One region of the Streptomyces nojiriensis genome, then DNA from elsewhere that is predicted to be linked to it. Evidence: riboswitches for the same ligand, from Rfam matches in the RefSeq annotation. Region 1 holds a riboswitch; the other holds the start of a gene.
What was found. A riboswitch is a leader RNA that binds a small molecule or an ion and turns the genes downstream of it on or off. The one in region 1 is predicted to bind cobalamin.
Positions count from the first base shown of each region.

Region 1 (15,440 bases):
CACCGCTCCGACCAAGTCAGTTCATCTTCCGTTCACCCAGGTTGCCTACGGTCGCCGAGCCACTGACGTCAAACAGAAGCCTGGGTAAATGGAGCACATAACGCTTCTCCTCGGGATCGTGATCATTACCGCTCTCGTGTTCGACTTCACGAACGGTTTCCACGACACAGCCAACGCGATGGCTACCACCATCTCGACCGGCGCCCTCAAGCCCAAGACGGCGGTGGCCATGTCCGCCGTGCTCAACCTCGTCGGCGCGTTCATGTCCGTGGAGGTCGCCAAGACGATCTCCAAGGGGCTCGTCAACGAGGAGGGCATCCAGCCAGAGGTGATCTTCGCCGCCCTGGTCGGAGCGATCCTCTGGAACCTCGTCACCTGGCTGGTCGGTCTCCCCTCCAGCTCCTCGCACGCCCTGATGGGTGGCCTCATCGGTGCCGCGGTCGCCTCCGCCGGCATCGGCGCGGTCAACGGCAGCGTCGTCGTCACCAAGGTCCTCATCCCCGCGATCGCCGCCCCGCTGGTGGCCGGCATCGCCGCGTACCTGGCCGCCAAGGTCACGTACAAGCTGGGGGACAAGGTCGGCGAGAAGACCTCCGCCAAGGGGTACCGCGCCGGTCAGATCGCCTCGGCCGGTCTCGTCTCCCTCGCGCACGGCACCAACGACGCGCAGAAGACGATGGGCATCATCACCCTGGCCCTCATCGCCGGCGGTGCGATCGCGCCCGACGCGAACCCGCCGGTCTGGGTCATCGTCTCCGCCGGTATGGCCATCGCGATGGGCACCTACCTGGGCGGCTGGCGCATCATCCGCACCATGGGCAGCGGCCTGACCGACCTGCACCCGCAGCAGGGCTTCGCCGCCCAGACCTCGGCCGCGTCCGTCATCCTGGCCTCCTCGAACCTGGGCTTCTCGCTCTCCACCACCCACTCGTGCTCCGGTGCGGTCATGGGTGCGGGCCTGGGCCGCAGGGGCGGTGTGGTCCGCTGGTCCACCGCGACCCGCATGTTCGTCGCCTGGGGCCTGACCCTGCCGGCCGCCGCGCTGGTCTCGGCCGGTGCCGAGCTGGTCATGCGCATCGGTGACGTCGGCATCGCCGCGGTCACGCTCTTCCTGATCGGCTCCTGCCTGGCCATCTGGTTCATCTCGCGCCGCCAGGTCGTCGACCACAACAACGTCAACGAGGTGGAGCCGGCCCGCGCCGAAGAGCCGGGTGTCGTCACCACGGCGATCGCCGCGGTCACCGTCCCGCCGACCGTCGCCGCCGCCGGTACCAACGCCGCGGCAACGACCGCCGAGGTTACGGACGAAGCCCTCAAGGCCACCATCCCGGCCGCGACGCAGACCCCGGCGGCTCCGGCCGCCGCGGTCTGACCGAGACAGAGACACAAGAGGAAACGGCAGTATGAAGATCGACTGGGAAGCACTCGGCTCCGTCTTCGGGGTCAGCCTCTTCGCCACCGTCGCCCTCGTGGCCCTCTTCACCCTGGGCCTGGTGGGCCTGTCCAAGCACGAGACCGCCACCGAGCAGGGCGGCACCGCCGCCCTCGCCCGCAGCGGCGCGTACGCCTGCTTCGCCGTCATCGCGGCGGCCGTTGGCTACGGGATCTACCTGATCGTCGCCTGATCCGCCGCCCCGCGGCCGACCGGGCGTGAAGGCTCCCTCCGGGTTTGTCCCGGAGGGAGCTTTTCGCATCCCCCGCCCCCTCCCGCGCTCCTGCCGCGTCCCGGCCGTGCCGCGACCGCGCCGCAGGTCAACGGCGAGTTGACGGGCCTTCGACGTGCGTGGTGGACTGCCCGAGCCAATACGGCGGCATGGAGAGGAAGTCCGGTGCGAATCCGGCGCGGTCCCGCCACTGTCACCGGAAGCGCACGCCGCGCGTGCGTCCCGGGAGCCAGGAACTCTCGCCGCCGGACACGTCGAACCAGGGCGCGGACCCTGAGTGAGGACATACCTGCCACCATGCGTGCCGATCGCGTCTTCGCGTACGGCGCCACGGCGGGCCTGATCGGCGACCGGATCCTCGGGGATCCGCGCCGAGGGCACCCCGTGGCCGCCTTCGGACGGGCCGCCGCCGCCGTCGAGCGCTCCCTGTGGCGCGACGACCGCGGCCGGGGCCTCCTGCACACCCTGGTGTGCGCCGGGGGCGCGACCGCCGTCGGAGCGCTGGGCGCCCGAGCCGTGCGTTCCCGGCCCGCGGCCGCCCGTATCGCCCTGACCGCCGCCGCCACCTGGGCCGTCGTGGGCGGCACCTCCCTGGGCCGTGAGGCCCGCGCCATCGGCGGCGCGCTCGCCGCCGGGGACATCGAGGTGGCCCGGGAGCGGCTGCCCCACCTGTGCGGACGCGACCCGCAGGCCCTGGACGGACAGCAGATGGCCCGCGCCGTCGTGGAGTCCGTCGCCGAGAACACCTCCGACGCGGTGGTCGGGGCACTCGTGTGGGGCGCCGTCGCCGGCGTCCCCGGACTGCTGGCCTTCCGCGCCGTGAACACCCTGGACGCGATGGTCGGCCACAAGTCCCCCCGCTACCTGCGCTACGGCTGGGCCTCCGCCCGGCTCGACGACCTGGCCGGCTGGCCGGGGGCCCGGCTGACGGCGGTCGCCGCCGTACTGGCCGGCCCCGACCGGCGGGGCGCCGTACGGGCCTGGCGCGCGGACGCCGCCGCGCACCCGAGCCCGAACGCCGGACCCGTCGAGGCCTCCTTCGCCGGGGCGCTGGGCGTCAGACTGGGCGGAACCCTCGCGTACGGCGGCCGGGTCGAGCACCGGGCCGTACTGAACGGCGCGGCGGGGCGGCCGGTGGAGGTCGATGACATCGAGCGGGCGGTCCGGCTGTCGCGGCAGGTGACCTGGCTGGCCCTGGGCGCCTGCGTGGCCGCCCGGCTGCTGGTCTCCCGTACGGCACGGAGAGGGCGGCGCGGATGAGCGGCGCGAAGCGCGGCGGCGGTCTGCTGGTCGCGGGCACGACGTCGGACGCGGGCAAGAGCGTGGTCACGGCGGGCATCTGCCGGTGGCTGGCCCGGCAGGGCGTGAAGGTGGCGCCCTTCAAGGCGCAGAACATGTCGCTGAACTCCTTCGTGACGCGGGAGGGCGCCGAGATCGGGCGCGCCCAGGCGATGCAGGCCCAGGCGGCCCGCGTGGAGCCGACCGCGCTGATGAACCCGGTGCTGCTCAAGCCGGGCAGCGACCGCAGCAGCCAGGTGGTGCTGCTGGGCAAGCCGGTGGGCGAGATGAGCGCCCGCGGCTACCACGGCGGGCGTCAGGAGCAGCTGCTCGGCATCGTCACGGACTGTCTGGAGCAGCTTCGGGGCACGTATGACGCCGTGATCTGCGAGGGGGCGGGGAGTCCGGCCGAGATCAACCTGCGCCGGACCGACATCGTGAACATGGGGATCGCGCGGGCCGCGCGGTTCCCGGTGGTCGTGGTCGGGGACATCGACCGCGGCGGGGTCTTCGCGTCCTTCTTCGGGACGACGGCGCTGCTCTCCCCCGAGGACCAGTCCCTGATCGCGGGATACCTGGTCAACAAGTTCCGCGGTGACGTGTCGCTGCTGGAGCCGGGCATGGAGATGCTCCGCGGCCTGACGGGCCGGGCCACGTACGGGGTGCTGCCGTTCCAGCACGGCCTGGGCATCGACGAGGAGGACGGCCTGCGGGTCTCCCTGCGCGGGGCGGTGCGCGAGTCGGTGGTCGCGCCGCCGGTGGGCGAGGACGTGCTGCGGGTCGCCGTGTGCGCGGTGCCGCTGATGTCGAACTTCACGGACGTGGACGCGCTCGCGGCGGAGCCGGGGGTCGTGGTGCGGTTCGTGGACCGGGCCGAGGAACTGGCCGACGCGGACCTGGTCGTCGTACCCGGCACCCGGGGCACGGTGAAGGCCCTGCAGTGGCTGCGGGAGCGCGGGCTCGCGGACGCGCTGGCGCGGCGGGCCGCCGAGGGACGGCCGGTGCTGGGCATCTGCGGCGGGTTCCAGGTGCTGGGCGAGCGGATCTCGGACGAGGTCGAATCGAAGGCGGGCGAGGTCGACGGCCTCGGCCTGCTCCCCGTACGGGTCCGCTTCGAGCGGGAGAAGACCCTGGCCCGACCGGTGGGCTCGGCGCTGGGCGAGGAGGTCGCGGGCTACGAGATCCACCACGGCGTGGCCGAGGTGCTCGGCGGCGAGGCCTTCCTGGACGGCTGCCGGGTCGGGTCGGTGTGGGGCACCCACTGGCACGGCTCGCTGGAGTCGGACGGCTTCCGCCGGGCGTTCCTGCGGGAGGTGGCCGCGGCCGCCGGTCGCCGCTTCGTCCCGGCGCCGGACACCTCGTTCGCCGCGCTGCGGGAGGAGCAGCTGGACCTGCTCGGCGACCTGATCGAAGAACACGCCGATACGCGTGCGCTGCTGCAGCTGATCGAGGACGGAGCCCCGGCCGCCCTCCCCTTCCTCCCACCGGGCGCCCCGTGACGGGCGCGGCCCCGCACCTTCAGCCCCGCCGGCGTTCGAGGCGCGGGGTCCGGGGCGGAGCCCCGGCAACGGCGCCGCACCCGCAGACCTCGTCCAGGCCCCCGGCACGGGCCCGCACTTTCCAAGGAGTGAGCAACGCATGAGCACCCCGTATCCGTTCACCGCAGTGGTCGGCCAGACCGACCTGCGGCTGGCGCTCCTGCTCAACGCCGTGAGCCCAGCGGTCGGCGGGGTGCTCGTGCGCGGTGAGAAGGGGACCGCCAAGTCCACCGCCGTCCGCGCGCTGTCCGCGCTGCTGCCGCAGGTCGACGTCGTGTCGGGCTGCCGGTTCAGCTGCGCGCCCACCGCGCCGGACCCGGCCTGCCCGGACGGCCCGCACGAGCCCGGCCCCGGCGGCCTGCGGCCCGCCCGCATGGTGGAGCTGCCCGTCGGCGCCTCCGAGGACCGCCTCGTCGGCGCCCTCGACATCGAACGGGCCCTCGCCGAGGGGGTGAAGGCCTTCGAGCCCGGACTGCTCGCCGACGCCCACCGCGGGATCCTCTACGTCGACGAGGTCAACCTCCTCCACGACCACCTGATCGACCTGCTGCTGGACGCCGCCGCGATGGGCGCCTCGTACGTGGAGCGCGAGGGCGTCTCCGTCCGGCACGCCGCCCGCTTCCTGCTCGTCGGCACGATGAACCCCGAGGAGGGCGAGCTGCGGCCGCAGCTCCTGGACCGGTTCGGGCTCACCGTCGAGGTGGCCGCCTCCCGCGAGCCCGCCCAGCGCGTCGAGGTGGTCCGCCGCCGGCTCGCCTACGAGGACGACCCCGCGGGCTTCGCGACCCGCTGGGCCGGGGACGAGCACGAGGTCCGCGCCCGGGTGGTGGCCGCCCGGGCGCTGCTCCCGAAGGTCTCCCTCGGCGACACCGCGCTCCTGCAGATCGCGGCGACCTGCGCCGGGTTCGAGGTCGACGGCATGCGCGCCGACATCGTGATGGCCCGGACCGCGACCGCGCTGGCCGCCTGGGCCGGGCGGACCGACGTACGCAAGGAGGACGTCCGGCAGGCCGCCCTGCTGGCGCTCCCCCACCGGCGGCGCCGCAACCCCTTCGACGCGCCGGGGCTGGACGAGGACATGCTCGACCGGATCCTGGACGGGTTCCCCGACGAGGAGCCGGAGCCCGACCCGGAGCCGGAGCCCGAGGGCCCCGACGACGGTGGACCCGGGGACGGCGGTCCCGACGGCGGCCCGGGCGGCACGCCCCCGCAGGACGGCGGCTCCGAGGACCCGGGCCCCCCGGCCGAGGCCCCCGAGGCCCCGGAGAGTCCCGGATGCGGCGAGGCCCCCGCGGAAGCCCCCGAGACCCCGCAGCCCGCCGCCCAGGAGAACGCCGGGCCCGAGCAGGCCGCGGTTCGCGCCGCCGAGCCGTTCCGGACCAAGATGCTCAGCGTGCCGGGCCTCGGCGAGGGCGCGTCCGGCCGCCGGTCCCGCGCCCGTACCGCCCACGGCCGCACCACCGGCGCCCAGCGCCCGCGCGGGCACCTGACGAAGCTGCACCTGACCGCCACCATCCAGGCCGCCGCCCCGCACCAGAAGGCGCGGGGCCGGGACGGGCGCGGTCTCGTGATCCGCAAGGACGACCTGCGGCAGGCCACGCGGGAGGGGCGCGAGGGCAACCTCGTCCTGTTCGTCGTCGACGCCTCCGGCTCCATGGCCGCCCGGCAGCGCATGAGCGCGGTCAAGGGCGCCGTGCTGTCCCTGCTCCTGGACGCCTACCAGCGCCGGGACAAGGTGGGTCTGATCACCTTCCGGGGGGCCACGGCCGAGCTGGCCCTGCCGCCGACCTCGTCGGTGGACGCGGCGGCGGCCCGGCTGGAGCAGCTGCCGACGGGCGGCCGCACCCCGCTGGCCGCCGGGCTGCTGAAGGCCCACGAGGTGCTGCGGATCGAGCGGCTGCGGGATCCTTCGCGCCGGCCGCTGCTCGTCGTCGTCACCGACGGGCGGGCCACCTCGGCCGGCAACGCCGGGGGCCGTACGGACAGCAGCCCGCGGGAGCTCGCGGGGCACAGCGCGCGGCTGCTGCAGGCCGGGGGCGTCGCCTCGGTGGTCGTGGACTGCGAGTCCGGGCCGGTCCGGCTGGGGCTGGCCGACGTACTGGCCCGTGACCTCGGCGGGCCCGCCGTCACGCTCGACGGCCTGCGGGCCGACTCGCTGGCCGGGCTCGTGAAGAACGTGCGTACCGCGGTGGCATCCACCGCTTCACCCCACAGCAGCAGCAACAGCAACAGGAGGGTCGCGTAATGCCTCAGGGACAGCCGTCCGTCGTTCCGGACGACGGGCTCACGACGCGCCAGCGCCGCAACCGTCCGCTGGTCTTCGTCCACACCGGCCCCGGCAAGGGCAAGTCCACGGCGGCCTTCGGGCTGGCGCTGCGCGCCTGGAACCAGGGCTGGCCGATCGGGGTGTTCCAGTTCGTCAAGTCGGCGAAGTGGAAGGTCGGCGAGGAGAACGCGCTCAAGGTGCTCGGCGCCTCCGGCGAGGGCGGCTCCGTCGTCTGGCACAAGATGGGCGAGGGCTGGTCCTGGGTCCAGCGGGACGCGCAGCTGGACAACGAGCAGGCGGCCAAGGAGGGCTGGGAGCAGGTCAAGCGCGATCTGGCCGCCGAGACGCACAAGCTGTACGTGCTCGACGAGTTCGCCTACCCGATGCACTGGGGCTGGATCGACGTCGACGAGGTCATCGAGGTGCTCCGCAACCGTCCCGGCACGCAGCACGTGGTGATCACGGGCCGCAATGCGCCGGAGAAGCTGGTGGAGTTCGCGGACCTCGTCACCGAGATGACCAAGGTCAAGCACCCGATGGACACGGGACAGAAGGGCCAGAAGGGCATCGAGTGGTGACTTCGTACCCGTTCAACGTGCCTCGGCTGGTCATCGCCGCTCCGTCGTCCGGCAGCGGCAAGACCACCGTGGCCACGGGCCTGATGGCGGCCTTCTCGGAGCGCGGCCTCGCCGTGTCCCCGCACAAGGCCGGGCCCGACTACATCGACCCCGGCTACCACGCGCTGGCCACCGGCCGGCCGGGGCGCAACCTCGACGCCTTCATGTGCGGGCCGGAGCTGGTCGCTCCGCTGTTCGCGCACGGGGCGGCCGGATGCGATCTGGCCGTGGTCGAGGGCGTCATGGGGCTCTACGACGGCGCCGCGGGCCGGGGTGAGCTGGCGTCGACGGCGCAGGTCGCGAAGTTGCTGCGGGCGCCGGTGGTGCTGGTGGTCGACGCCTCTTCGCAGTCGCGGTCGGTGGCGGCGCTGGTGCACGGCTTCGCGTCCTTCGACCCACAGGTGCGCCTCGGCGGGGTGATCCTGAACAAGGTCGGCTCCGACCGGCACGAGGTGATGCTGCGGGAGGCCTTGGAGGAGGCCGGGATGCCGGTCCTCGGCGTCCTGCGGCGGGCTCCGCAGGTGGCCACGCCCTCGCGCCACCTGGGCCTGGTCCCGGTGGCCGAACGGCACACCGACGCGCTGGCCTCGGTGTCGGCACTGGCCGCGCAGGTCCGGGCGGGCTGCGACCTGGACGCCCTGATGACGCTGGCCCGCACGGCTCCGCCGCTGGACTGCGAGGCGTGGTCGCCGGCTGCTGCGCTGACGCGCAGCGCGGGCCTCACTTCAGCCTCACCGGCGTTCGAGGCGCAGGGGTCCGGGGGCGGCGCCCCCGCCGACGGCGCCGCACCGGCAGACCTCGGCGGAGCCCCCGGCAGGCGGCCGGTGGTCGCCGTCGCGGGCGGACCGGCGTTCACGTTCTCGTACGCCGAGCACGCGGAGCTGCTCACCGCCGCCGGTGCGGAGGTCGTCACCTTCGACCCCCTCCGGGACGAGGCGCTCCCGCCCGGCACCACCGGCCTGGTGATCGGCGGCGGCTTCCCGGAGATGTACGCGCCCGAACTGTCCGCCAACGAACCGCTGCGGGCGGCCGTCGCCGCCTTCGCCGCGTCCGGCGGCCCGGTCGCCGCCGAGTGCGCCGGGCTGCTGTACCTCGGCCGGTCGCTGGACGGGAAGCCCATGTGCGGGGTGCTCGACGCCGATGCGCGGATGTCGGAGCGCCTCACCCTCGGCTACCGCGAGGCGGTGGCGGTGTCCGACAGCGCGCTCGCGCGGGCCGGGACCCGGCTGCGCGGGCACGAGTTCCACCGGACGGTGGTCGAGCCGGGCGCCGGGGCGGCCCCGGCGTGGGGGTTCACTCACCCGGAGCGCCGGGTCGAGGGCTTCGTGCAGCAGGGTGTGCACGCGAGCTATCTGCACACGCACTGGGCGGCCGAGCCGTCCGTCGCGCGCCGTTTCGCGGAAGCCGCGGCAGCACGGCGGTGACCTCCGTCCCCGGCCGGCGCTCAGTCCGCGATGCCCACCACGAGCCAGATCCCGGCCACCCCGCCCACCGTGCACATCAGCGTGGACAGGGCGGGGTGCTTGTGGTGCGCCTCGGGCAGGATCTCGGCGGACGCGAGGTACAGCAGGACGCCTCCGAAGAAGCCGAGGTACGCGCCGAGGGGTTCCTCCGGAAGGGTGAACAGCAAGGTGGACGCCGCGCCCACGACGGGGGCGACGGCGTCCGCGAAGAGCATCATCAGGGCCTTGCGGCGGTCGTTCCCGTAGAGGCTGGTGAGCGTGTACGTGTTGAACCCGTCGGCGAAGTCGTGGGTGATGACGGCCAGCGCCACGGCCACGCCCATCCCCCCGCCGACCTGGAAGGCGGCGCCCAGGGCCACCCCGTCGGCGAGGCTGTGGCCGACCATGGCCGCGGCCGCGGTGAGCCCGACCTGGGGGACGCGGGCGCCGTTCTCGGCGCCGTGCGCGGCCTGGCGGACCGCCAGCAGGCGTTCCACGACGTGCGCGACCAGGAACCCGGCCACGAAGAGCAGCAGGGCGAGCGGGACGCCGAACACCTCGTCGCCCGCCGCGTGGAGGGCCTCCGGGAGCAGGTCGAGGCCCACGACGCCGAGCATCAGCCCGCCGGCCAGGCCCAGCACGAGGTGGCGGCGGTCGGTGACGCGCTGCGCCGCCCATCCGCCCGCCAGGGTCATCAGGAACGCGCCCAACGCCACGATCACGGCCATGCGCCCCTGAATACAGACTCCTCGCCCCGCGCGCACGTCCGCGCGCGCGGGGCGGGCGGCGGAGTGTTGACGGCCGACCGGCCGGGCATGTGCCGGTGATGTGCCGGTGACGGTGACGGTGACGGTGACTACGGAGGGAAGGCCCCCGGTGGGCGAGTACGCGACGCAGGTGGTGGTCGGGGTCGGCGGACGCGCGGGGGTTTCCGTCGCGGAGGTCTGCGCCCTGGTCGAGGAGACGCTGCGGGGGGCAGGGCTGACCGTGGGGGCGGTGACGGCGCTGGCCACGGTGGAGTCGAAGGCGGGCGAGGCCGGGATCACGGGCGCGGCGGAACGTTTCGGCGTGCCCCTGCTGAGCTACCCCGCGGCCCGGCTGGCCGCCATCACCGTGCCGCACCCCTCGGAGGCGGCGCGCACCGCCACCGGGACCCCTTCGGTGGCGGAGGCGGCGGCCCTCGCGGGCGGCGGGGAACTCCTCGTGCCCAAGCGGCGATCGGTGGCGGCGACGTGCGCCGTGGCCACGGCGGCCGCGCACGACCTGCGCCACCACGGGGACGCCGAGGTGATCGACGCGGGCTCCGCGCTGGTGGACCTGGCGGTCAACGTACGCGCGGACACGCCCCCGGACTGGCTCAAGCAGCGGATCGCCGCCTCCCTGGGGGATCTCGCCGCATATCCGGACGGGCGGCGCGCCCGCGCGGCGGTGGCGGCCCGGCACGGGCTGCCGGTCGAGCGGGTGCTGCTGACGGCCGGGGCGGCGGAGGCCTTCGTCCTGATCGCACGGGCCCTGGGAGCCGTCCGGCCGGTCGTGGTCCACCCGCAGTTCACCGAACCGGAAGCGGCCCTGCGGGACGCGGGGCACCAGGTGGAGCGCGTGGTGCTGCGGGCCGCGGACGGCTTCCGGCTGGACCCGGCGGCCGTGCCCGAGGACGCGGACCTGGTGGTGATCGGCAATCCGACCAACCCGACGTCCGTGCTGCACCCGGCGGGAACCCTCGCCGCGCTGGCCCGGCCGGGCCGGATCCTGGTCGTGGACGAGGCGTTCATGGACGCGGTCCCGGGCGAACGGGAGGCCCTCGCCGGACGGATGGACCTGCCGGGGCTGGTGGTACTGCGGAGCCTGACCAAGACGTGGGGGCTGGCGGGGCTGCGGATCGGCTACGTGCTGGCCGAGCCCGAGGTGATCGCGGAACTGGCGGCCGCGCAGCCGCTGTGGCCGGTGTCGACCCCGGCGCTGGTGGCCGCCGAGGCCTGTGTGGCTCCGGCGGCGCTCGCCGAGGCGGAGGAAGCGGCCCGGCGGATCGCGGTGGACCGGGCGCACCTGCTGGCCGGGCTCGCGGAGTTCGACGAGGTGACGGTCGTCGGGGTGGCGGAGGGGCCGTTCGTCCTGATCCGGGTGGCGGGCGGGGCGGAGGTCCGCACCCGGCTGCGCGCCCTCGGCTTCGCCGTCCGCCGCGGGGACACCTTCCCGGGGCTGGACCACTCCTGGCTCCGGCTGGCGGTGCGCGACCGGGCGACGACGGGCCGGCTGCTCCAGGCCCTGGACCACGCCCTCGCACTGGCCGCGCGCTGACCGCACCTTCCGGCTTGCAGTCCTCACGGAGCGCCGATGGCGCCGTCACCCGAATGGCTCCCTACGATGGCCGCGGGGGCGGGGCCGGGTGAGGATCCCCGCATCGGTGCATGACATCGGGGGTCGGGAATGAAGTCGTCCGCCAAGACGGGCATGGCTCTGGCCGCACTGGCGGTCGTGGGCGGCGGGATCTACGCCGTACCGCAGCTGTTCGGCGACGGCGCGCCGCCCGCCGCGGAGCAGCAGCTCCGGGGCGAGCCGGGCCGGGGCCGGGCGGACGCGCCCGAGGGCACCTCCTCGGCCGCCGCGGCCGCCGCCGGGAAGCCGTTCACGCTGGTGGCGACCGGCGACATCATCCCGTACCCGTCGATCGTCCAGCGGTCGGCGGACGACGCGGGCAAGGCCGGGGAGTACGACTTCCGGAAGATACTCGCCGGGGTCAAACCCCTGGTATCCGCCGCCGACCTGGCGATATGCCACCACGAGATACCGTACGGGCGCCCCGGCGGCCCCTACACCGGCTATCCCACCTTCAAGGCCCCGCACCAGTTGGCGGACGCGCTCAAGGACGCCGGGTACGACAGCTGCTCCACCGCCTCGAACCACACCCTGGACGACGGCTACGAGGGCCTCGCCCGCACCCTGGAGCACCTCGACCGGGTCGGCATCCCGCACGTCGGCTCGGCCCGCAGCGCGGAGGAGGCCAAGGCCCCGGCGCTGCTCGCGGCGGGCGGGGCCAAGGTCGCCCAGCTCTCGTACACGTACGGCACGAACGGCATCCCGCTTCCCCCGGGCAAGCCGTGGGCCGTCAATCTGATCGACAAGGACCGGATCATCGCCGACGCCCGGGCCGCCCGGGCGGGGGGCGCGAACGTGGTGGTGGTCAGCGTCCACTGGGGTACCGAGTGGCAGACGGCGCCCGACGAACAGCAGAAGGCGCTGGCGCAGGAGCTGACCGCCGCCCGCTCGGCCGACGGGCTCCCCGACATCGATCTGATCATCGGCACGCACAACCACGTGCCGCAGCCCTACGAGAAGATCAACGGCACCTGGGTGGTCTTCGGGATGGGCGACCAGGTCGCCAGCTTCGTACCGGCCGACAAACTGCGCGGCAACCAGTCCTCGGTCCCCCGCTTCACCTTCTCCCCGGCGGCGGGCCGTCCGGGCCGCTGGGAGGTGGTGAAGGCCGAATACCTCACGCAGTACTCGGACATGGGGCCGCCGTTCCGCGTCGTCTGCGCCTCCTGCGCGGCCTCGGACACCTCGCTCCCGGCCGCGAAGCGGAGCGAGTACGCGCGGATCGACCAGCAGGTCACCGAGGCCGTGATGTCACGTGGCGCGGGCGCACAGGGCCTGGAGCACGCCACCCGCTGAGCCCCTCATCCCCTGAGCACCTCACCCTGAGCGGCCTCACCCGCTGCGTGCGTCACCCGCTGCGTGCGTCACCCCGCCGGGCACCTCGCCCGACGGGGCCCGCCGACCCGTGAGTCGCCGGGCACACCGCCCGTCCACGCCCGTCACCCGTTGAGCACTCCCCTCCGTGCGCTCCTCGGGGCGGGCGCGCCGGGCGGCGGCCCGGGGCTCCCGGCCGCCCTACGAGGCCCTGCCCCGCCGGGTGACCAGGAGCGCGCCCCCGCCGATGGCGAGCAGGGTCAGGGCCCCGCCTGCGACGTAGGGAGTCAGTGAACCGCCGCCGGTCTCGGCGAGGTTGGTACCGGTGGTGCCGCCGGACACGGCGGAACCGGAGCCGGTCCCCGTCGCCGCCTGTGACTTGATGTCCGGGTTCGCGGGCGGGTTCGACGCCGGCGCCGCGCCCGCCGGGGACTCGCAGTGCGCCTCGGCGAGCACGATCTCGCCGTCGACGTTCGCCACGTTCAGGTTCAGCGGGTTCACCGCCACCTTCAGGCGGAGCGCGGCCGCGGCGGCCGTGGTGGAGGTGGTCTCCGTCCCCGACAGCTCGAGTTCGATCTGCCCCACGCCGGGGACCTCGACCTTGGTGGGGCCGCCCGCCGACAGCGTGACCCTCTTGCCGAGCGCCGTCACCTTGCCGAGGGCGTTCGCGCTGGCCACCGGCTTCTTACCGGCCTCGCAGACGGCCTTGGAGGTGACCTTCTCCACCTCGATGAGGGAGAGCAGCGGCAGTCCGGGCACGTGGACGGAGGCCTTGGCGAGGTTCGCCTCCGCCTCGGCGCGGGTCTTGTCGGCGGTCGCCTTGGAGGTGGCCACCTCGGCACGCAGCACGCTGACCGGATTGTTCCCCTCGACCCCGTCCAGGGTGACGGTCAGCGCGGTCTTCTCGGCCGTCGCCGGGGCGCTGACCTCGTTGAGGCTCGTCTTCAGCGGGACGTGCACGGTCTTGTTGAGCAGGCCCACGTCCAGTCCGGCGCGCAGGACGACGGCGCCGGCCTTGCCCTCACCCCCGGCCGCGCCCCCTCCCGTGGCGAAGGCGGGCGGAGCTGCGAGCAGGGCCACCGCTCCCGTGGCGAGGAGGACGGCCGCGGGCCTGCGGAAGGTATGGCTGTTCACGGTGGTGGAACCCCCGGGGAGTTGGGTGCCGTCGCGCCGCCGATGGGGGACATCGCGGGCGCCGACGGACTCGACCCCGGAATCTTTACGCACTGCGGGTGAACGAGGGGCGACCTGACGTGAGTTCACCCCAAAGGGTGGTTTCCGGGTGCGCATTCGAATCGCTGCGCCTCAGGAAGAACGCGAGTTCTCTCCTTTCACGGAGATCGGGCCCGTTCGGTCGTCTTCAACGACCGACGGGCCACCGATGTCACGCGACGTCAACCGGGCGCCGCTGCAGCGCTCAGGCCCGGATCCCGCCGTTCACGACGACCCGCAGCGGCTGCGCCAGCACGCGTACGTCGGCCCGCGGGTCGGCGCCGTACACCACGAGGTCGGCGGGCGCCCCCTCGGTCAGGCCCGGCCTGCCGAGCCACTCGCGGGCCGCCCAGGCCGTCGCGGAGAGGGCGTCGATCGGCGGGATGCCGGCCTTGACGAGCTCCGCGACCTCCGCCGCGACCAGGCCGTGCGGCAGGGAGCCTCCCGCGTCGGTGCCGACGAAGACCTCGATGCCCGCGTCGTAGGCGGCCCGGACGGTGTCGTAACGCCGCTCGTGGAGCCGTCGCATGTGCGCCGACCAGTTCGGGAACTTCGCCTCGCCGCCCGCCGCCATCTTCGGGAAGTTCGCGATGTTCACGAGCGTCGGGACGATCGCGACCCCGCGGTCCGCGAACAGCGGGATGGTTTCCTCGGTGAGGCCGGTGGCGTGTTCGATGCAGTCGATGCCCGCCTCGACCAGGTCGCGCAGCGAGTCCTCGGCGAAGCAGTGCGCCGTGACGCGGGCGCCCAGCCGGTGCGCCTCGGCGATGGCCGCCTCGACCTCGGCGCGCGGCCAGCAGGCCGCGAGGTCACCGGCCTCGCGGTCGATCCAGTCGCCGACGAGCTTGACCCAGCCGTCGCCGCGCAGCGCCTCGCGGCCGACGTACTCGACGAGGTCGGCGGGTTCGATCTCGTGGGCGTAGTTGCGGATGTAGCGGCGGGTGCGCGCGATGTGCCGCCCGGCCCGGATGATCTTCGGCAGGTCCTCGCGGTCGTCGATCCAGCGGGTGTCGGAGGGCGAACCGGCGTCCCGGATGAGGAGCGTGCCGGCGTCGCGGTCGGTGAGGGCCTGGCGCTCGGCGGTCTCGGCGTCGACCGGGCCGTGGGCGTCCAGGCCCACGTGGCAGTGCGCGTCGACCAGTCCGGGCAGGGCCCAGCCGGTCACCGTGGTGATCTCGCGGGCGCCGGGCGGGCGCTCGTAGGAGATCCGCCCGCCGACCACCCACAGCTCGTCGCGCACCTCGTCGGGCCCGACCAGCACCCGCCCCTTGACGTGCAGCACCTCGCGCCCGTCGCGCCCCTCGCCGACATCGCCTGCACGGCTCACACCGCTCACACCGCTCACATCGCTCATGGCGGCACTGTACGCACGGGCCCTGCCGCCTCAGGAGGCGGAGAGGGCGTCCAGGAGCCGGTCCACGTCCGCCTCCGTGTTGTAGAGGTGGAACGAGGCCCGCAGGAGGCCCGCGCGGGCCGATGTGGCGATGCCGGCCGCCTCCAGGGCGGGCTGCCGGTCGGCGAGGCCCGGCACGGAGACGATGGCGGAGTCGCCGGGGACGGGCTCGTGGCCCAGGCTCGCGATTCCGGCCCGGTAGCGGGCGGCCAGGGCGGTGTCGTGGGCGTGGACGGCCTCGATGCCGATCCGCTCCAGCAGGGCCAGCGCGGGCTGGGACGCGTGGTAGGCGAGGAAGGCCGGGGACTCGTCGAACCGCCAGGCGCCGTGGGCGAGTTCC
Region 1 covers NZ_CP071139.1:2,680,019-2,695,458, forward strand. Annotated here, with positions in the region: gene JYK04_RS12510 (inorganic phosphate transporter) at 89-1,372, shown strand; gene JYK04_RS12515 (hypothetical protein) at 1,404-1,625, shown strand; cobalamin riboswitch at 1,771-1,925, shown strand; gene JYK04_RS12520 (cobalamin biosynthesis protein) at 1,962-2,924, shown strand; gene JYK04_RS12525 (cobyric acid synthase) at 2,921-4,441, shown strand; gene JYK04_RS12530 (putative cobaltochelatase) at 4,581-6,725, shown strand; gene cobO (cob(I)yrinic acid a,c-diamide adenosyltransferase) at 6,725-7,324, shown strand; gene JYK04_RS12540 (cobyrinic acid a,c-diamide synthase CobB) at 7,318-8,787, shown strand; gene JYK04_RS12545 (ZIP family metal transporter) at 8,808-9,533, opposite strand; gene cobC (Rv2231c family histidinol phosphate aminotransferase CobC) at 9,682-11,103, shown strand; gene JYK04_RS12555 (CapA family protein) at 11,233-12,477, shown strand; gene JYK04_RS12560 (SCO1860 family LAETG-anchored protein) at 12,697-13,629, opposite strand; gene JYK04_RS12565 (amidohydrolase family protein) at 13,913-15,061, opposite strand; gene JYK04_RS12570 (aminotransferase class V-fold PLP-dependent enzyme) at 15,092-15,440, opposite strand, start outside.

Region 2 (15,440 bases), 1.3 Mb from region 1:
GCCCTCGCCCACCACACCCGCGAGCTCGCCGACATGCTCACCGCCGCCCTCGACCGAGGCGACCCCACCGAAGCCCCATCGGCCGGCCGGCACCTGATCTCGTTGCTCCGCAGCCACGCCGCCACCCTCGACAGCCCACCCCGGACCCCCAACGACAACGTGCTCCACCTCGCCGCCGCCCGCCTCACCCGCCGCACGCAGCGATGAACAGCGACACCACCCTCACCGCCGCCGGCGCGCCGACCGACCGGCATGGCTGACGGACACCCAGCGGGAGCAGGTCAGCGGCTGGAGCCCATCGCACGCCCGAGTCGCACACCTACGCCGGCGGAATCCACGGGACCCGTCCGCCCAGCCGCCGTGCCGGGCGGCTTCCAGCGGGTCCTTCCCGGCGTGGCGGGCGCTGAGGCCGGCGCGGCGGGCGGCCCGCATGACGACATCGGCGATGCCTTCGGCGCCGGTCGGAGTACACCGGGGTGTCGATCCGGACGTGGCGGTCGATCCGGACGAACGTCGACCCGGTGGGCTCGTGCCCGTGGGCGGCCAGGGCCCGGACCGGGCGCGGACCGACCAGGTAGAGGCGTAGCTGCCGTGGGGCCGGTCTGTGGTGACCTCGGGCCGGCAGAGATCGCGGAGCAGGCGCTGGTCGCCGTCTGCCTCGGGGACGTCTTCCCAGCGAGGAGTGCGGCCTTGCCGGTGAGGGCGGCAGCGCGGGCGCCGATGACCGTAGGGGGTCGGTGGCGGCGATCACCTGTCGGAGCACACGCGGGGGCGCGGCTGAGGCCTTGCGGGTCCTGCCCGGGTGGCCTTGGCCGGCTTCAACTCCAACTCGTACCCGCTGAGCGCGATCCGGCTCCGGTCCGGGAGGGCTGCCGGCGGCCTGGTGGACAATGGCGGCTCAGGCGGCCGGGCCGAGTTCCCATTGTGGGCCGACCACTGGGGCGGTCGGCCGGGAGGCGGGCAGACCAACGGCCGCGGCTGGGCTGACGGCGAACCCGGATCACCCACCTGCACCTGTTCCACCCGCTGGCTCACCCTTCCCCTTGCCGCAACCAACTCCGTGGCCCGATTCGTTTGCCCATCTCCCCCGGGAGGCTACGGTGCGGGTACGGGGTGCCGCAGCATCGGCTGCGGCACCCCGTCAGGCCCGGCCGGTCAGCTCCACGGGCTGGGCTCAACGTGGAGCTGGCCGCCGGTCCGTAGTAGAGGCCCATGAGCGTGTACGCCACGAGCCCCGCGACGTGGACCCAATCGCTCGCGAACGAACGGATCCGTGTCCGCCACGACGGCCTCTTCCTACGATGACGCCCAGGTATGGGCACCACCCCCTCCCGCGTCCGGGTCAGCCAGGACACACCGGTTGGAAAGCCCCTCGTACCCGCGGGATACGAAGCGCGCCCCGGTCGCGGACGGTGGACCAAAAGCAAGGCCGAGACCACGTATCCAGGGCCGAAGCCGGCCGTCTGCCGCCGGATCCGGCCATTGCGGGCTACAAGTGACCTGAATGCATGGTCCGGTTCTGCTTCGAGGTCCCCGATAGGCCTCGATGCGCGCTCGGCCTGGGCTGTCGACATCGGGCGGCACGGAACGGAACCCTCGTACCGGAGCCGGACAGCCCGGATCGCGAAGACGGCGAGGCCGGGAGGGAAGTCGAGGAGAGCCATCTGATGTGATGGGGGCCACAGCTGTGCTCTTCAAGATTCTTTGACAGATCCTCGCCGTGCCGGGCCTGAGAAGTGAACGCTGTAGACAGAACTGAGGAGTCGACCGTGAACTGCACACCGGCAACCCACTGTTCCGTGACGGACGACACGTGGCCCGCCTTCACCGGGGCTCCCAAACTGTCACGGATCGTCGGGCAAACCCACGATGTGACCCGCGCCTTCCTGGTCCTGGGCATCGGTTCTACAGTGGCTCGCCGGCACCCCGACACGATGACGCAGATGCCGACTCCTGGCGCCTCCTTCTACGTCGCGCCGCTGGTGTGCTGCGCATCGTCGGGACGTCAGTGGCTCACACTGGCAGGGAGCCCCGTCGCCGAGTTGCCCCGCATCGACGCACTGGGACGCGAACTGGCTGCCCGCATCACACGTCCCGTTCCCCCCTTGGCCGCCTTCTACGTGCAACTCGTGGCGGGCACACTGCTCATCTTCGGGCTTCGGAGCCGACCCGAGAGCGCCCCGGGTCCGCGAGCGGAGGCACAGGAAGCAGTCGCCGCAGCTCTTCAGGCCCGTAGGGCCATCCTGGAATGTACTGACGACAACGACTGGAAGCCGACGGTCGCCGCCTTCTCACAGACCTATCTGGGCGTAGCACGAACCGACCCGCAGTGGCTGGAGGCTGTCTCGACCGCGTTACTCGGCAACTGGATCGACGTCCTCGACATGCAGCCACCTGACGGCGACAGCACCCTGCACCATCTGCGCCGAGAAGCGCAGACGGTACACCGGCAGCTGACACCGCTGTGGGAGCGCAAGACCGGGCCCGGGCGAGTCTGGATGCTGGACCACAGGCTCCCGTCGGGCGAGGCGTTGCATGAGCTGGTGGCCGGGTCGTACCAGATCGACGACGAGGCGCTGGCCTGGTACCCGGACCGCCGCGACGCCTGTGCCGTGTTCGACCGTCTGAAGGAGGACGAGCAACACGTCGCCCGCGCCTTCGCGCTCGGCGGCGGATCGTGGTCGGAGGCCGCAGCCGCGACCGGACTGCCGGCTCAGGTCGGTGAGCGCGTGATGCGCAAGCTCAGGCGACTCGGCCTGCAACACCAAGGCCGTCGTGCAGCTGTGGCAGGTTCCGCGTGAACACCACGTCGGCACTTGCCCGGGCAGCGTTGCCGGAATTCCTCGGCAGCCTCAGCGCCGCATGGCTCGTTCGTCGGGTGCGGCAGACCTCCCGCACCCGACGAAACGACGAACTCCGCTCGTGACCGGGGACCGCAACCAGAGCAGCCGAATCCAGCCCAGCCACCGGTAGCCGGACACGGGGCCCGCCGCAGATCCGTCCGACGAGCCGGTACCCGCGCCCGTGCAGGTAGACGTTGCGCGTCGGCTGTACGGCGGCCGCCAGCGCAGCGGCCGCGAACAAGCTTGTATAGTCGAGCCGTTGATCGTCGCAGGGGAATCCGGTGTGAATCCGGAACTGTCCCACAACGGTGTACCGCCCGACTCGGCGGTAGTCCGAGGACCTGCCGACCAAGAATGTGCCGAGCGTTTACGCGCCCGGTTCTTCCTGGCTGGGCTGTGGGACAGACAAGGCGTGATCCGTAATGGATCGGGCTCTCTTGCTGTCAACGCGCCGAGTTACTCCATGGAAGAGCTGAGGTCTGCGTACGCAGACGAGTCGCCGCCGTTCGACGGCGCACACAGCCTGGAGGAACTTCGTGACCATTCAGATCGCGCCGATGGCGGCCCTGCTCATCCTCGTGGGCCTTGCCGTGGGCTTCTCGGTCTTCAAGTACACCGCGCGCACTGCCCACGGTGCCGAGGGCCGTGGGGACCTGGGTACCTCGATCGCGGGGGCTGCGGCCGTCGTTTCGGTGCTCGCGGTCCTACTCACCCCCGGGTTCGGCCAGACGGCCACGAACCCGGTGCAGCCCCCACCGCACCCGACCGAGTCTGCGGCTAACCGATAGGCGGGATGCCTGCCGCCAAGCAGGCATCCGGCAAGAGCGCGGCCGCCGGGCCCTGTCCCCTCGCTCCTTGCCCTGCCGCGCCCCGTGGTAGGGCAGCGCAGAGCGTCACGGGCCTCGCCCCCTACCGAAACCGACACCGCCAGCAGCTGCACGGTCGGCGATACCGGCCAGGTCGGTACGGCTGGGCATGAGGGTGCCGTCGACGCGGGCCGGCAGCTCCTCGTACTGGGGCGGGCGGCCCTGGGCGGCTCGTTCGGGCCTGAGTACCTGCCCGAAGGCGCCGGAGCCGTAGGTCAAGGGTGCGTGCGTCCCTGCGAGACTGACGCCATGGCACATGATGACGCGGTCGTGAAGATGGCGGAACTCTTCGATCCGGAGCCGAAGAGGTGGGGCCTGCGGGGCGACCCCTACGTCTGGCGGGCCCTTCGCGATCACCTGTCCGGAACGGACGTCCCGGAGTCGGTCGACGAAGCGGTCCGCCTGCTGCGGGCAGCGTTCAGCGAGCTCGTGGGTACTGACCTCGCCGACGAACCGGCGTCATCCGTGTACCAGGAGCAGTACGCCCACGGCGGCATGTCCAGCGGAATGGTCTCTCTCGACACATGGCGGGAGCGATTGATGCCTCTGCTCGCGGAGCGTGCCGCGACCCTGCTTTCACGCCGGCGACCTGCGTAGGTTCGCCCCGGACGCCCGGGCCGGGGCGGCCGACCGCCGTACGGGGGACGTGAACGGTGAAGCCCTGCGCCCCGCCGCCGGTCCAGCGTGAGGCAAGGGCTGTCGCGAAGGGCCGGCCCTTGCCTCCGCAGCCACCGTCCACGAACCGGCGCCGTGTCCCCGCCCGCGGCAGGAGTCGTGGTGTCAGTCGCCTCCGCCACCACCGCAGGAGGAGCCGTCACCGCAGGACGCACCATCCCCGCAGGAGAAGCCGATGCCGTCGTTGTTCCGTGATCGGGAGCGCCGTTGTCCCTGCGGTGATCTGCCGCCGAATGCACCGCCGCGCCAGGCCTGGAAGAGCCCCCAGGCGAGACCGATCCCCACGACTACCAGGTATTCCATCTCCGTTACCCCCGTCCCTTTCCATTCTCGCCTGTACAGGGGCTTCACCGTTCAGGACGGGGTACCCAGCCCGTGACCCAGGAGGGCTTGCCGGTCTATGACTTGTCGGGGCAGTCAGCCTCGGTCCAGGTCGCGACGAGGTCACGACAGACGACGGTGAGCGAGCCGCTCCAGAACGCGATCTCGTGGCTGCACCCGTTCCGGTGGGGCAGGACCTCGTCGAGGATCACGGTCCCCAGGTGTGCCCAGTTGTCGTTCTCCACGCCTCCGGCATCGAAGCCGGAGACGCCTGCATAGCGGATGACGAGGTCTTCGTCGTGCTTCCAGCAGTTGTGCCGGAACTGGATCTCCAGCTGCTGGTCATCGGCTCCGACCGTGCGGACGTACTGGACCGCCAGATCCTTCACACACCGCTTGCCGTAGAAGTCGTAATGCTCCGGGGCAGTCGCGAAGCCCCTGGCTCCGACCGGCAGATCGTCAGCCAGCGAGGGCAGACGCTCCAGGTACCGAGCAGGAGATATGACGCCTGCCAGGTCGCCCACCTGCGCATCCAGGTTGATGTACTTCATCGTCCTTCATCCCCGCTCGTGGCTCTGCCGGCCGACGAATCGTCGCACGATCCTGCGTACGGCCCGGGAGTTCCTGCACTCCCGCCGGACTCGGGCGGGGGTGAGCCTGTTCGGTTACGCCGGTCTTTCCCACGGCCGGCGGAGGTCCCGCGCAAGTGGCGGGGGATCCACGGCACCGGGACCGGCTCGTGCATCACCCGGTGCGGCCGAAGTCGGCCCGGGCGCGTCGTAGCCGGCGTCCGGAGGGACTTCCGGCCCTGTTTGCGGGTACGAGGCCTGACTGCGGCCGTCGGCGGTCGGGCCGGCCGACGGCGTCCGCGTCGGTCAGCTGGTGCGGAAACTGCCGGTGTACACGTCCGTACGGTTCTGTGGTGCGTCGGAGTGGGTCTCGGTGAGCACCGCCCGTACTCCCTTGCCGTCAGCCACCAGGCCCTGGTAGTCGCCGAGGAAGTAGCCCCCGGCGAACGGTGCCTGCAGCCAGTCGAAGACCCGCGAGATCTGTCGTTCGGTGCGCCGCTGAGGGTCTCCGTGCGGCAGGGTGGCCAGCTGGTAGGCGGTGGGCAGGGTGGTGGTGTCGCCCGGCTCGAGGAAGCGCAGGTCGTAGTAGGTGAGTGCGAGCGTGCCCCGCTCGTCGACCGCGACCGACGGGGAGAAGGCCGGCACGCCCTCCGGGCTGATCAGCTCCGGGGCTCCCCAGGTGCGTCCGCCGTCGGTGGAGCGCACCAGCTGGACGGAGTCGAACCTGCCGCCGGAGAAGTCCGAGCCCTCGTACGCCATGTAGAGCGTGCCCGTCTTCGGGTCGACGGCCGGGCTGGGCAGGGTGGACGCGGCGCGCAGCAGCTTGGTGGGGTCGTTCGGGTCGACCTCCGGTACGGAGGTGTCCTTGGCCACGGTGACCGGGGCGCTCCAGGTCTCTCCGGCGTCGGTCGAGGTGACGACCTCGTAGCGGGCTTCGACGACGGTGCTCAGGTCCTCGGAGTGGGTGATCCGGTCGAAGAAGTCGTACAGGGTGCCGGTGTGCCGGTCGACGACGATCAGATGGCCGATGGTCTGGGTGTTGGGCACGGTGCTGGTGTCGACGAAGGGCCGGGCCCCGCTCCACGTGCGGCCGCCGTCGCGGGTGACGGAGATGTAGCCGGGACCGTCGAGTGAGCTGGGGCCGGGCGGGTCGTTGTCGAGGCGGTTCCAGACCTGGTAGGCGGTGCCGTTGCGGATCGGGTCGGCGGTGAGCGAGGGCTTGTCGTTGAAGAACGGCTGCTCGTCGACGTGCGTGGTGGTGAGGTTCTGCCAAGTGCGGCCGCCGTCCCGGGACGTGGCGGCGAGGAGGGCGGTGCGCGTGCTCTTGGTGAAGTCGACGCCCTCGCCGCTCGCGTAGACGGTGCCGTCCGGTCCGGTGCTCACCCAGGGGTCGGTGGCCCGTTCGTAGTCCGCGCCGCCGGGGGCGCAGAGGCTGAACGGCAGCGTGCTCCGGTGGAAGGTGTGGCCGTCCGTGGTCCAGCTGGCCACCAGGCCCCGGGCGCCGCCGTCGTTCCAGCGGTCCTGCTGGAACACGGTGACCACGCGCCGGGGGTCACGCGGATCGACGGACAGGTACGGCTCGACCTCGGTGGCCGGGTAGACGATGCTGTCGGGGGACCTCGCTCCGATGGTGCACTTCGCGTACGGGTCACCGTGGGACACCTTGACCAGTGGTGGGCCGTCGGGGTTCCGGTCCGCTGCGGCGGGAGTCGCGCCGGTGACCGTGACGAGCAGGAGCGCGGCGGCGGTGACGGCGGTGAGGGGCAGGAAGACGCGCATGCGGGATCTCCTCCGGGCCTGTCGGCTGGGGCACGGGACCGCCGTCATCGGGGCGGCCCGGGGCGCGGAGGCGTACCGGAACGCGAGGGTGGGGCGACTCCACTTGGTCCATTTCGGCCTTGCGGCCGGTGCCCTTGATGGGCCGAACGACGGAGTTCATCCCCGAGGTCGTCGAGGAGCACGGCGGAGCCGACCGGCGGCTGCACCGTGCCGGTCGGCTCCTTGGTCGTGCCGGCCGTGGGCCGCGTACCGGTCGGCGATGCCGGCGGGGTCGGCCGCGCGCCGGACGGGTTGGCGGAGTGGGACGGCCTTCAACACACCTAGGCCGTCTCTTCCGGATCTTGCCGGGCCCGCGGCGTCCGGCAAGATCCGAAAGAGACGGTTGTGACCAAGGTCGCTAGTTGGCACTGGAGATTCGCCCTGACCTGCATCGATGCCACCCATCCCTCCCCGACTCTGACCGGAGGGACGCATTATTCTTGGCACTTTGGTACAGCAGCTCAGCAGAAGTCGAGCGCAGTACGCCGCCGTGGGCACGGTCGACGACTATGGGCGCGCGCCAACTGCCCACCCGAGCTGCAAGGTGCAGATCAAGACGCCCCCGGGCTGGTCAGCCGGGTGCCTGTCCCTAGACCCAGACCTCGTGCTCGTTGCGGTAATGAGGCCACGGCCTCCAGGTCCGCCGCGCGGCGAGCACGTGCTTCATCCCTGCGACCCACGAGCCTGGAGCAAGCAATTCGATCAGGTAACGATCGAGTGCGGAGCGCTGGATCTGCAGCGTCCAGCCCGGGGTCATCCGGATGCCGCCCGGCAGAAGAACGGACCGCAGGTACTCCGGTTGGTGGATCTCCATCACCACCTCACCCGGTTCGAGGTCCGTGTTCCCAGGTGGGCGGACCCATCGGGCGCCCAGGCCGGCGACCTGAAGCAGCTCGGCAAGTGCGGGCCCGGATGTCTCAACGCTCACCGTGGTGTAGTCGCCGATGATGCGAGCGCAGATGACAGGGTGCAGAGGATAGTTGGCCCAGGGGACCCGCTGCGGATCAACCGCGGTGGTGTCCAGGCTCGTCGCATGGACGTTGTTGGCGCGTCGGCCGATGCCCGCGCGGTCCAGCGCCTCCTCAAAGGAGTCCCGCATGCGTTCCATGGCCTGCTCGTGCGGCAGGGCCAGTTGGGTCAGACCGTACTGGTCGACGACCAGGAGCGCCCGGCTCCCAGGGATCTCGATGGCGTAAACGCCGTCTGCCGCGGCCCTTTCGGTGGCCGTGCGCAGGAGGTCCAGGTGGGTGCGCAGCGGCAGGGCCAGGTCACACAAGACATCCGAAGCCTTACCTCCGGGAAGGGCATCACCGTGAAGTACTGCAGCTCGTGCCTGGTTGATCCTCCGCAGTTGCTTCTTGTCGATGCTCCTCGGGTTGGTCTTGACCTCCTCAGTCTGGAGTGGCCCCATGTCATTGAAGACCGTGACATCCCCGATGCGTAGGCAGTTGGTCAAGTCATGCAGGAGGGCGAATGCACCATCCTCTTTCCATGCTTGTTCCACTCGCTCAAGCTCGGCTGGCAGGCCCTTCTTCCCATACATGAGCCCGGGCGAGTCGTTGCGGGAGAGCGCGAGGATGAACGGCCGGTAACAGCTGAACGCGCGCCAGGCCAGCGCGTCACCGATCGAGCGGAGTTGACGGACCAGACGCTTGCACACGTCATGCTCGAACTCCCAGGTACTGATCTCGGTGAGGTCGCGGCCCGACTGCGGCTCTGGAACCTGCGGTTGGGGTGCCTTGTGCACGCGCATCCTGGCGATCGCGCGCTTCAGACCGTCGCGGTCCTTCTCCACGTCCAACAGACGGGTCAGCAGTTCTCGTTGGAAGACCACACCGTCTTCCAACGTCTGGCACGCACGCAACTGCTCGATGAGCGACACCAGAACGGGCTGCATCGCAAGATGCCGAGGGTGCTGCAGCATCTCGTCCGGCTCGTAAGCATCAGCGTCGAACAGGCTCATTGTGCAAGTGTCACAGCCAATTGCGCTCAGGACCGCCGGAATTCACGACTGGATGCTCCTGGAGGGTGGGGTGGTGGGCCTATCCCGCCATTCACCTGGTACAGGCTGGCTTTTCGGCCCGCGTGTGACGCCGGTCCTGGAAGTTCTCTCCGCCGTAACCGCATCGTGATCAACTGGAAGAGGGGAGAGTTCTCCCCCTTCCGGCGCGGGGCTCGGTCTACGGGGACGGTTCAGGGCCGCACCTGATGGCCGAGGATCCTTTCGAGCCTGCCGGATCCGGCGAGGGCGTCCTGCGTGGTGAGACCGACACTGCGTCCTTGGCCATTCGGCGGCTACGGGGCATGCTGACCGCATGGACGCCGACGCTCAACCGCCCGCACACCCGCAACCTGCTGTGGTCGTCGCCCAAGGGGACATGGACCTCGACATCAGCGCCCCACTCGCAGAATCCCTTCTGGCCGCGGCCCACGCCCACCCCGTGGTCGTCCTGGACGTCAGCGGCGTCACATTCGCCGACTCCGCCTTCCTCAACCTTCTCCTCAGGCCCATTCCCTGACGGAGCTCCGTATCGCGGCACCCCCGCACCAGCTGCAACGCCTCCTGGAGATGACCGGCACCGACGCCGTCCTCCACGTCCACCCCACGGTCCAAGCCGCGACCAGCGCCACGCCCCTGCCGGACCGCGAGGCCGGCTGACGGGCGAGGACTCCACCGCACGCGCCTGCCTCCGCAGGACCTCACCCGTTCGGGCGCCGACGGGGCCCGTCCGCGCGCGCGGACGGGACGGAGGCTGGGCGCATGGCCGCCACTGATCGTCTACCCGCCGGACGCGATGGGCTGGCGCCGGGTCCGCTATGACGGCACCGCCATCGGGGTCGCCCACCGGCTATCCGACACCCGCCTTCCGCGCCGCGGCCGGCCTCGAGAACGCCGAGAACCTGGACCTCACCGACCCCGACTTCGTGGAGTGGAGAGACGCTGGCCCTGAGAAGTGGGAACCGTCTGTGTGAGGGACGGACTGGGGCCTTGCTAGACGCCGGACAGCCATCCGGCACCGAAATCCGAGAGGTCACGTGCGCGCTGCGCCCGCTCCTCGATCAGCCGGCGAAAGCCCGCCACGGCGTACCGCTCGCCGGTGGCCGAGCTGCGGCCGCGAATGCCGGCGACATCGGCCATGAACTGCTGGGGCTGGGGCTGCCAGCCGACGACCAGGACACGCAGGCCCAGGCTCTCCGCCCGCCGGTACAGGGCCAGGAGATGGAGCAGGCCGTCGGCGTCCATGGACATCGCGCCGTGCAGGTCGACCACGAGGTCCCGCTCACCGGAGGTGGCGGTCCAGCCCCCGCTGAAGCTCCGCGCCCGCGTCCCCGTCGAGTGCCCCGGTGACGCTGACCAGGACCGTGCCGTGGCACTGAACGTCCGTGGTGATCAATGCGCTCTCCTTCCGCCTGGGGCGAGAGGGCCCTCGGGGCTCCCCGTCCTGGCGCGGCGTTCCCCCGGACGGGTGCGAGGCTCGCTGACGCTTCCACACCAACCTGAACAGCGGCGGCCGTGACCGGCATCGCATCAACGTGGCCAAGTAGGAGCCAAAGTCATGGACCGCAAGGGGAAAGCCCTCCCCCATCAGCGCCGGACTCTGTCCACAGGGCCGCACGTCCAGCATCGGTACCGGAGGCCGCCGAGATCGGCGAAGACGCGGGCGAGACGCCTCCGTGGACGGCAGCCCCAGCATTCCAAGATTCTCGGCATCGGCCGCCTCCGAGCTGGTGTTATCAGGAGAGCGGACGGGAATATTCCCTGCAGGCCAGGGCCGTGCGGATGGTGCCCCGCCGCACAGTCCGGCCTATGTGCGCTCGCGGACAGGCAGAGACCACCCCTGAGCGCGCCTGATGGGCGAGGAGAAGGACCATGGCAGCGAGAATGACCGTCTACCACGTCTCACCGTCCGGTGACCGGGCGGCCGCCGCAGGCGTGAAGTGGCAGGTCGAGGGCAGAGAAGGCCGTCGGCTGTTGCACGAACCGCACCGCACCCAGAAGGACGCGATCGACGCAGCCCGCCGACACGCCAAGGAACACGAGCCCGCGCAGATCATGGTCCACGCCCGCGACGGTCACATCCGCACCGCGTACACCTACGGCGACGCTCCTGGGGCATCCCCCGACGAGCGTGGCCGCAAGGCAGGGGAACGCGGAGGCCTCTACTGAAGCCGGGTCCATAAGGATCGCCACGCCGGGATCGAAGGCCGGCTCGGCCGTGCGCACGAACCACCCCAGGAAGCGCTGGAGCAGCGCGGGCCGGGCGGCGGGTAGCTGCCGCAGAGGCCTCGAGTCGAGACCAACCCCGACGACCGGAGCACAGACCGTGCCCCCGACGCGTCACGGCCGCAGACCACTGCCGCTGCGCCGGCGTCCTGCGCCGACTCCACCGTCGTCCGCCGCACGTCGACCCCGTACGCGTCGAGCCGCTCTGCCATGGCCGCCTCGAACCGGTCGGACCTCAGCATCTTGTACCTCAGACGTCCCAGCGGTCGATCGATCACCGCGCCGTCCGCGGCATAAACGCGCAGCTGGTTCCAACTCGCCGCCAGCAGCCCGTCGTACGGCCCGACGTCCGCCTCCCAGTAGCACCAGGTCCGGGCGGGCCAACGCAGCGGCCCGGGCGGGGCCTCGACCACGACCACGCGCGGTGCCGGCCTTCTCCCGTTCCCGGGGAGCGGCTTGGCGAGCTCGACCGCCAGGGACAGCCCGGCAGCCCCCGCACCTACCACGGCCACATCAGCGTCCCAGCCCAACCCCGGCCTCCCGCCACGCGCCGGCGTCTCGCTTGCGCTCCGGACAGCCCGACGGACGTAGTAAGGCGCCCCGGCTCCGAGCGACGCGGCGGCCACCCATGCAAGATGACGGATGTCGGTCTAGCCACCGGCTGGTTTAGTGAGCGTTTCATGCTCATTTTCCGGGTCCGCGACCCGGACGCGATGCTCGCGCCATTGCGCCGAGGAGCCGACGTGGTCGACGCAGCGCATGACAGGGAGGGTGTCGGTCGCTTCGGCTGGGTCACCGACCCTGAGGGTATCGGGTCGAACTGCGGGAGCCCGCCCGACCATGGCTCCACGCGATTCAGGCGGGCTCGCGCCGATCGTCACGCCATCAGGCGTACCGGACCTCGTGCTGCTCCACGATCCGGGCCAAGCGGGCCAGCATCCCTCTGTGCCGGAGCTGGAGCAGGGCCTCGACGGCGGGGTTGTGAAGAGCTCCGCCCAAGCCGCGCAGGGGGTGCTCGTCGCACACGACCAGCGTCTCCTCGCCCCACGGCCGGAGCTGCAGGAAGATCCTCGCCGTACCCAAAGCCTTGAACGACGCCTCCAGTTCAAGCTCACTGCCTGGCTCCTGGTGTCGGACTGTGGTCACCCCTTCGGTCGACCAAGGGCCCAGTCGCACGGTGTAGAGGAGCCGGGAGCCGACCGCGGGCCAGGCCTGATCAAGTGGCGTCGACTCAGAGGGCCCCACCACCCACTCTCCGTAGCGGTTCGGATCGGCGAGTACCGTCCAGACGGCCGACGGCGAGCGGTGAATCAGCTGATTTCGAACGGCCATGAGGAGCCCTTCTCCGTGGAACGGACGCCCACCGTCATCCGGCGGCTCGCCTTCGGCAGGCCGGCCTGTACCGGGTCGAGGCCGCGTATCGGCACGGTCACCAAGGCACACATACGGAAGCCCTTCGCCGAACGGCCTGGAGCGGGCCGCTTCCGACTCACTCCCACTGCCTCGCGTCTACCCGTCCGAGCGGCCGACAGTCGGCCCGCGAGCACCTCCTCCGCGCTTGCCAGCGCTGGCATGACGCGACCGGCAACCCGCAGCTGTCCTACGATGCCGTTGAGGGCCTCGGGACGAGCAGGACCGGAGGGCACATGCCTGAGCAGGGCCGGGAAACGGAGGCTGACGCGGGCAGCGCCGCCCAGCAGGGGGCATCGCAGTGGGCCGGACTGACGGCTGCCTCCGATGCCGGGATGGACCGGTTCGCCCGGCTGGTTTCCCGACTGCTCCACGCGCCGGTGGCCTTCGTTTCGCTGGTCGAGCAGAACAGGCAGATCCTGCCCGGACTGATCGGTCTACTGGAGCCCTGGGCGGAGCCGCGCGCTGCCGCTGTCTCATTCGCTCTGCCGGTACGTGGTGGCCTCCGGGCAGCCGCTGGTGGTGCCGGACGCCCGCGCCGACGAGCGGCTCCGCACCCATCCGGCCGTCACGGACCTCGGGGTCATCGCGTACGCGGGAATGCCTCTGACCGACACCGACGGGCTCGTCGTGGGCTCTCTGTGTGCGATCGACCACTAAGCGCGGGCCTGGGAGCCAGGCGAGCTGTCCGACCTGGAGGATCTGGCCGCGGCATGCTCCGCCGAGCTGCGTCTGCGCGTCCTGTCGGCGAAGAGCCGGTCCGCGCAGCAGGTGCTGGAGACCGCGCGGGCCGCCGCCGAGCATGCCAGAAGCGATGCGCAGCGTCTGGAACAACAAGCCCAGGCTGGATTGGACCACGCCGAGCTGCTGCTGAGGGCCTCGGAGGAGCTCGCCCAGACGTCGGGGTTGGAGGACGTTCGGCGACGAGTGCGGGACCTGTTCGTCGGCGTCGGGAAGCCCTCGTACGTTGGTCTGCTGGTCGCTGACAAGGACGAACTGCACCGGGTTGCCGACCCGGATATCGAGAACTCGGTGGAACGGGAGGTTCTCACGCTGCCCGTGGACGCGGCGTTCCCGAGCACCCGGGCCATGAGGGAGCGGAGGGCGGTCTTCGTTCCCGACCGTGATGCGCTCGTCGCCGGCTACGGCCCCGAGGCGGTTCGCTTCTTCGACCGCATGGGTTTCACCACGGTGCTGTGCCTGCCGCTCTGGGGCAGTCGCGCCCTGCTGGGCGTCCTGGCGATCTGCTGGGACAAGCGGCACGAGGTGGGCGTCACGGAGCGCGCCACCCTCACCGCCGCGTCCGGCTACATCGCTCAGGCGGTGGAACGCGCCCTGTACCTGGACGAGCGGATCTCCGTCGCCCGGGAGCTCCAGGCCGCCATGCTCACCGACCTCCCCCTCACCGACCACGTCGAGATCAGCGCCCTGTACCAGCCGGCCGCGGACGACCACATGATCGGCGGGGACTGGTACGACGCCTATCACCTGCCCCGTGCGCCCGCCTCCGACGGTGAGACCTTGGCGCTCATCGTCACGGTGGGCGACATCACGGGCCATGACATGCGCGCGGCCACGATCATGGGCCAGGTCCGCAGCATGCTGCGGCAGGCCACCCTCGACCACCCGCCGTACGGCCCCGCCACCGCGCTGACCGCCCTCGACGCGGCGTGCTCGGTCCTGCCCATCGAGGCCGGCAGCACGCTGGTCCACGCACGCCTCGACCCCTCCGACGACAGCCCCGACTGGACGCTGACCTGGTCCAACGCCGGCCACCCGCCGCCCCTGATCCGCACTCCCGACGGGCATGTGATCCAACTGGTGGAGCACGACATACTCATTCACCGATCACTCGGTCCTTACAACCGCACGGAGCACCGACGCCGGCTCTCGCCAGGCTCGACGCTCCTGCTCTACACCGACGGGCTCGTCGAACGACGCGGCCACGACATGGACGCCGCCGTCACCCAACTCGTCGCCCTGCTCGCCCGGCACGGGAATCGCCCCCTGGACGAGGTGCTCCGCCGGATCAGCAACCTGCTCACGGACCCCGCACCTGAGGACGACGTCGTCCTTCTTGCCGTGCGAACCCCCTCAATCCCGCAGTCTCAGCGTGCTGAGACTGCGGGAGCGGCGTTTTCCGCTTCGCTGTCGGTTCACACGACGGCCGCCACCCATACCGGTCACCCAGGCCGCTTCTCAGATCTCCTCAGCCCTCGACGATAGTGGTGCACTATGCGGTTTCCGTTCGCCTTCCGATGCGCCCGCGTCAGGCGCCCTCGGCGCGGACCCCGACTCACGTACGGTTCCTGGCTGGCGGGCACGCTCAGTGCGACTGGCGTGACGAAGCTGCCCGACGACAGGGACGGTGCTCTCGTCCTCGTCCTCGTCCTCGCCGGGGAGTTCGACAGCGGGACAGCGGCACCATTCCGCAGGGCCCTCGCCGAGGCGCAGGCCGCCCCGGCTGTTCGGACGATCATCGACGTCTCGGGGGTCGCGTACGCCGACTCCGGTCTGCTCCGGCTCCTCGTCCAGGCCCATCAACGGCTCCCCCTGTTCACGGTGGCGGGCCCCCTCCCGCCTCAGCTGCGCCGACTGCTGGAAATCAGCGGCGCAGCGGGGGTCCGGCGCATCGCCCGACGTCGAAGCGGCGCGCCGCGCCTGAGCCCGACGCGCCGCCCCTGCCCGGCCTCAGTGCTCCGGCAGGGCCGTA
Region 2 covers NZ_CP071139.1:1,333,084-1,348,523, forward strand. Annotated here, with positions in the region: gene JYK04_RS06470 (hypothetical protein) at 1-207, shown strand, start outside; gene JYK04_RS06475 (hypothetical protein) at 1,800-2,801, shown strand; cobalamin riboswitch at 3,075-3,206, shown strand; gene JYK04_RS06480 (hypothetical protein) at 3,380-3,631, shown strand; gene JYK04_RS06485 (hypothetical protein) at 3,737-3,928, opposite strand; gene JYK04_RS06490 (hypothetical protein) at 3,959-4,306, shown strand; gene JYK04_RS06495 (hypothetical protein) at 4,783-5,256, opposite strand; gene JYK04_RS06500 (sialidase family protein) at 5,581-7,053, opposite strand; gene JYK04_RS06505 (hypothetical protein) at 7,682-9,055, opposite strand; gene JYK04_RS41035 (STAS domain-containing protein) at 9,408-9,611, shown strand; gene JYK04_RS06515 (hypothetical protein) at 10,085-10,363, opposite strand; gene JYK04_RS06520 (DUF2188 domain-containing protein) at 10,964-11,260, shown strand; partial or broken gene JYK04_RS42350 (lycopene cyclase family protein) at 11,440-11,943, opposite strand; partial or broken gene JYK04_RS42105 (VOC family protein) at 11,998-12,152, shown strand; gene JYK04_RS06530 (SRPBCC family protein) at 12,203-12,649, opposite strand; gene JYK04_RS42110 (GAF domain-containing protein) at 13,226-13,387, shown strand; gene JYK04_RS06535 (PP2C family protein-serine/threonine phosphatase) at 13,577-14,953, shown strand; partial or broken gene JYK04_RS42355 (STAS domain-containing protein) at 14,963-15,328, shown strand; gene JYK04_RS06545 (iron-containing redox enzyme family protein) at 15,419-15,440, opposite strand, start outside.
Region 2: linked by a shared signal. The riboswitch ahead of JYK04_RS06480 (hypothetical protein) and the one ahead of JYK04_RS12520 (cobalamin biosynthesis protein) in region 1 are both predicted to bind cobalamin.